2 regions of the Vibrio cortegadensis genome follow, and region 2 is predicted to be linked to the other one. Evidence: predicted binding sites of a transcription regulator. Region 2 holds the regulator's gene; the other holds the start of a gene.
What was found. Region 2 encodes CRP, which controls carbon source genes, mostly activating them, when cyclic AMP is high. Its sites were predicted from a motif close to TGTGANNNNNNTCACA; they were not measured.

Region 1 (3,203 bases), on a different replicon from region 2:
TTTGATTTGCACGTCGAAGATAGCGTTAGTATCAAGTTCGATACCCATGTTTTCAGAAACCCAATCAGCAAGGCGCTGTTTGTTTTCTTTCTTAACAGCCATGAACTCTTTTTGGAATTTCGCGTCTGTTGCAAACTTAGCGATGCCTTCAAGCTGCTCAAGTTTAGCAGGCCACTCAGTGCCAATCTTACCAGTAATTAGCTTAGATAGGCCTGGGTTACAGAACTTCAACCAACGACGTGGTGTGATACCGTTCGTTACATTAGTCAGTTTACCTGGGAAGATTTCGTTGAACTCAGGGAACAAGTCTTTCTTAACCAATTGAGAGTGCAGTGCTGCTACACCGTTTACTTTGTAAGAACCAATCACACATAGGTTTGCCATGCGAACCATGCGGTGGAAACCTTCTTGGATGATAGAAAGCTTCGCTTGCTTCTCACCGTCACCAGGCCACATCTTGCGAACTTCTTGCATGAAGCGGTGGTTGATTTCAAAAATGATTTCCATGTGACGTGGAAGTAGGCGTTGAATCAGTGATTCAGACCACGTCTCAAGTGCTTCTGGAAGTAGTGTGTGGTTCGTGTATGCGAACGTGTGAGCACTGATTTCCCAAGCTTGGTCCCAAGATAGACCTTTCTCATCGATTAGGATGCGCATCAATTCAGGAATTGCGATCGTTGGGTGCGTATCGTTAAGCTGAATCGTTTCTTGCTTAGGCAGATCTTCTAAAGAGAAACCTGCTGCTTCGTGACGACGCAGAATATCTCGAACAGACGCTGCTGAGTGGAAATACTGCTGCATCAGACGCAGTGTCTTACCTTTCTCGTGGTTGTCGTTCGGGTAAAGTACTTTAGTGATGTTACCTGCATCGATGAGCGAGTGTTGCGCTTCGAAGTAATCACCGTTGTTAAAGCTTGCTAGTGAGAATGGTGCAATTGCCTGACATTCCCAAAGACGCAGTGGGTAAACCGTGTTTGATTCGTAACCTACGATAGGTAGATCCCAAGGCATTGCTTTTACTTCCATACCTGGAACCCAAGTACGTACTTCTTTACCGTCAATGAATTCAACGTCTACATGACCGTAAAAACCAATGTGTTGTGCTAGCTCTGGACGAGCAACTTCCCAAGGGTAACCTTCAACACCACGCCATGCGTCTGGTGCTTCTTGTTGACGACCGTCTTGGAAAGACTGTTTGAATAGACCGTATTCATAGTGAAGACCGTAACCTACTGTTGGGTATTCTTGAGCGGCACAAGAATCCATGAAACAAGCAGCTAGACGACCAAGACCACCATTACCTAGTGATGGGTCGCGTTCTTCTTCTAGAAGGTCAGTTAGATTTTGGCCTAACTCTTCCATAGCGCCTGTAATTTCTTCATACAGACCCATGCTGATAAGGTTGTTACCTGTCAGACGGCCAATCAAGAATTCAAGCGATAAATAGTTTAAGCTTTTTGCATTTTTAATCTTTTCATCGTTCTCTGTTTCTAACAAATCGAATGTTGTTAGTTCAGCAAGCGCACGGCCCATTGCTAGATACCATGAACGGCTATCGGCAGTATCTACTGTTGTTGCGTATGTTGCTGATAAATGCTTTTTAACACTTTCTTGGAACGACACTTTGTCGAATTTTTTTTGTTGAGTAGGTTTCATTACCAAAGTCTCACTGTAGTTTTTAATCCATCTGTGCCATATCTTGCACGCTCTCTTATAACTAAGCATCCTCCTAGTTTTGCTCGATACAAGGAGGAGGAGTCAGGGCGTAGAGGGCGTACTAGCACCTAGTTAGTGATCTAAATCCCATGTTGATTACGAATCACTAATATAGGAGTGATTGCGATCACACCAGCTACGATTTCACTCTATTAAAACTTGATGAAATTTCTGATTTGACCTCTAAAAACAATTATTAAATATGCCATTCGGATCACGCTTAGAACTCGGATATTACATAACTTGCATAACTTCTCGCGTAAAAGTAGTGCCCGAATAATATTATAATGCAAACATTAGGTGATAAGGTTCACAATTAAAGGGCGTAGATGCACCAAAAACCACCAAGGCGTCATAATTACGAAGTGGATCAAAGTCTGTAGACTTTTTAATCCAGTAATATTCTAAATAGAACGTATTATCGAAGTATTTTTATAGACTTTGTCTAACAATAATAACCAACCCTTACAGGCTGAATTAAAGACATGTGGATTCCTTCAAAATTGACTCGTCCCGGACGATTGCATAACGCTATAGTGAGGCCGAGAGTATTAGACCTCCTGCAACAAGCGCCTTTCTATAAGCTTGTTCTGTTTCGCTCTCCTGCTGGTTATGGAAAAACAACCATGGCTGCACAATGGTTGTCAGACAAACCTAATGTCGGTTGGTACAGCATTGACGATAGCGACAATGATACCTTTCGCTTCATTAACTATTTATTGCAGTCGATAAATAAAGCGACACAACAATCCTGTCCTAACTCGCAAGTGTTAGCTGAGCGCCGTCAATTTTCGTCTTTGCATTCACTCTTTAGCGAAGTATTCGCAGAGATGTCCACTTTTCACCAAGAGTGCTACCTCGTACTGGATGATTATCACTTAATCACGAATGACGAGATCCACGAAGCCATGCGCTTCTTCTTGAAACACATGCCAGACAATCTCACTTTAATTGTGACCAGTCGCGCGACCCCACCTCTTGGAACGGCCAATCTACGCGTTCGTGATCTAATGATTGAGATAGGTAATGAGTTACTTGCTTTTGATACTGAAGAGACCACGCGATTTTTCAATCAACGAGTCACCGATGGGATTGATGATGCCACTGCAAACAATTTACGCACTTATGTAGAAGGTTGGCCTTCTGCACTACAGTTAATCGCTTTACAAGCCCAGCATCAAAAACGCACACTTGCACAATCAGCTGAATCGGTTTCTCAATTTAGCCACGCTCATTTATGGGACTATTTAGTCGAAGAGGTATTTGACCTTTTAGATCAAGATACACGTCACTTCCTAATGCAATGTTCTGTTCTTGATCATTTCAATGATGAACTCGTTTGCGCTCTCACACAGCGTGATGATGCTCTAGGGATGATTGAATCTCTGAACCGCTACGGGTTGTTCATTTACCCATTAGAAGGTGAACATAACTGGTATCGCTTCCATAACCTTTTCGGAGAGTTCTTGTCACACGAACGCCAAGCG
Region 2 (3,203 bases):
CCATGACAGATCACATTTACGTGTTATAGTGTTACCGATTGCTAACAAGTACGTTACTTCAAGACAAGGTTTGTCATGTCCGCAAAACACCCAATAATCGCAGTGACTGGCTCTTCCGGTGCTGGTACTACAACAACTTCTGAAGCCTTCCGCAAGATGTTCAATATGATGGATGTCAAAGCGGCATGGGTTGAAGGAGATAGTTTCCACCGTTTTACACGCCCTGAGATGGATGTGGAAATACGCAAAGCCCGAGAACAGGGTAAACACATCAGTTATTTCGGCCCTCAAGCGAATGACTTTCCTGCTTTGGCTGAGTTTTTCAGAGAGTATGGCAATGAGGGTGTTGGCCAAGTAAGGCGTTACCTTCATACATTCGATGAAGCGGTACCCTACAACCAAATGCCCGGCACTTTTACCCCATGGCAGGACATTTCATCTGACTCTGATGTGTTGTTCTATGAAGGATTGCACGGTGGGGTCGTAGATGGCGACATCAACGTTTCACAGCATGTCGATTTATTGATTGGCATGGTGCCAATAGTCAACCTAGAGTGGATTCAGAAATTTGTTCGCGATACACGAGATCGTGGCCACTCCAGAGAAGCGGTAATGGATTCGATCGTTCGTTCAATGGATGACTATTTGAATTATATTACCCCTCAATTCTCTCGCACTCATATCAACTTTCAGCGAGTGCCAACCGTTGATACATCAAACCCATTGAATGCAAAAGGCATCCCAAGTTTAGATGAAAGCTTTGTTGTCATTCGTCTACGTGGGATTAAAAATGTTGATTTTCCGTACCTATTAGCCATGATTGATGGCTCCTTCATGTCACGCCATAACACCCTGGTTGTGCCGGGAGGGAAAATGAGTTTTGCCATGGAACTCATCGTGAGACCAATCCTGCAACAGCTGATTGAAACAGGAAAAATTGGTTAGTCATCACGCTTAAATCTCGGTTACTTTTCATACCGTGATCATGTGCACAGTTTTGCGTAGAAGATCGTGGCAATGACACGATTAAAATCAAGAAATGGATTAGGAAAAAGGATACTATTCCTAACCGAAACACAAGATAGCTTGTAGCACTAACAAGAGTGCTCTTATCCTAACGGAACTGCCTACTACTAGGCTTTGCTAATTATGGAAAGCAGCAAGCGTACCCTGCAGAGGAAGTGAGATATTATGGTTCTAGGTAAACCTCAAACCGACCCAACATTAGAGTGGTTTCTTTCACACTGTCATATTCATAAGTACCCATCAAAAAGTACGCTGATTCACGCAGGTGAAAAAGCCGAAACTTTGTATTACATTGTGAAAGGTTCAGTTGCGGTACTAATTAAAGATGAAGAAGGCAAAGAGATGATCTTGTCTTACCTTAACCAAGGTGACTTCATTGGTGAGCTAGGTCTTTTTGAAGAAGACCAAGAGCGTACAGCATGGGTTCGAGCAAAATCTCCTTGTGAAGTTGCTGAGATTTCTTTCAAGAAATTCCGCCAACTTATCCAAGTAAACCCAGACATCCTAATGCGTCTTTCAGCGCAAATGGCAAACCGTCTACAAGTTACTAGCCAAAAAGTAGGTGACTTAGCATTCCTAGATGTAACGGGCCGAATTGCACAAACGCTACTAAACCTAGCGAAACAACCTGATGCAATGACTCACCCTGATGGCATGCAAATTAAGATCACTCGCCAAGAAATCGGTCAAATCGTTGGCTGTTCTCGTGAAACGGTTGGTCGTATCTTGAAGATGCTAGAAGAGCAGAACTTGATTTCAGCTCACGGTAAGACAATTGTAGTTTACGGTACTCGCTAGTTCGCGTTACTGAAAACACTATAAAATTTAAAAACCACCAATATCGCTATTGGTGGTTTTTTATTAGCTAATTGTTACGCCATGCGCTCGTATTAATGATCTAGCCGTTTGTACTCTCAAAGATCTTATCGGCTGACGCAGCAACAAAACCCGTGTACAACTGACCATCATTCATTGGGTAACGTTTCGCAAACTCGTAAAACCCGCCAGGGACAACTTGTTCACTCTCAGTAAATTGGACCAATACGCGATCGGCCATGGTCGATGATTGCTCCAATAGCACTTCTGGTGAGCCTTTAACCTCCCCCCCAGAACCATTGATAACAAACCCAACGCTACTGAGATGATCATTCACCTCTTGAACTTCACTAAAGTCATTTAATTGATTCACACTGACTGTAAAGTGATTAGCACCATAACCATGAGCAGCTAACCAAGAGGCGTATTCACTCTCTTTTGCTAGAGTTTGGTAATCTTCAAAGCTCAGTTCCCATTGACGGCCGCTGTATAAAAAGTCCTGAGTCTTCAATTGTTGAGCATCCACTTGTTCCACCAGTTTAGCGACGATGGCTTGTAACGCTTCAGAGCACTCTTCCACTTTCAGCTCACTAATAAAGACTTTGGGCTGGTTTGGATCATCATGTTCATAATGCTTGGCAACCAACTTTTTGCTTTCAAATAGATAATCACCACACTCTTTATACCCTAATGCTAAAAAAGGCTTCGCTAAGGTTTCAATCCCAAGAGGAGCAACATTAAACGTTCGAAGTGCGATGTGATCATTAATCAGCTCAGCATCTTCGCGAAGCAATTGATGAACCTTATCCGCAGAAGGGCAAAGGCGTTGAATATAATCTTTCCATAGGGATTCAAATAAAACATCTGGCGTCATGACGCCTCCTTGTTGTATTTATTAGGGTCTGTAGACCGAGTTTGCTGTAGAAAAAAGGTTATCTCATGCTGTATCACTCTGCATTCGATAACCATTTAGTACTGAATTGAGGTTTCCGCCTACCGTAGCCCTAAAGCTCTAGACCAGGGCTAAAGGTAGCAGGGAGTAATGTCTCTTCACCTTCCATTGATGCCATTGGATAAGCACAATAGTCAGCAGCGTAGTAAGCACTTGGTCGTAAATTACCAGAAGCGCCAGGGCCACCAAATGGCGCATCACCACTCGCTCCGGTCAATTGGCGGTTACGGTTCACGATGCCCGCGCGAATGTGATCCACAAAGTAATCCCATTCACCATCGTCAGTTGACACCAGTCCAGCAGACAAGCCAAATCGAGTATCGTTTGCCATTTCAACCGCCGCATCAAGGCTTTCGTAACGAATAACCTGTAGTAACGGGCCAAAATACTCTTCATCCGGCAGTTCGAC

Region 1: OCV39_RS15985 (glycogen/starch/alpha-glucan phosphorylase) is a predicted target of CRP. The motif match lies at 1,833-1,848, and genes of this name have one in related genera.

What each region holds. Positions count from the first base shown of each region.
Region 1 covers NZ_AP025473.1:330,167-333,369, forward strand. The annotation lists gene OCV39_RS15985 (glycogen/starch/alpha-glucan phosphorylase) at 1-1,656, opposite strand, end outside; gene malT (HTH-type transcriptional regulator MalT) at 2,202-3,203, shown strand, end outside.
Region 2 covers NZ_AP025472.1:288,804-292,006, reverse strand. The annotation lists gene OCV39_RS01280 (phosphoribulokinase) at 76-945, shown strand; gene crp (cAMP-activated global transcriptional regulator CRP) at 1,192-1,824, shown strand; gene OCV39_RS01270 (DUF1338 domain-containing protein) at 1,925-2,716, opposite strand; gene astD (succinylglutamate-semialdehyde dehydrogenase) at 2,847-3,203, opposite strand, start outside.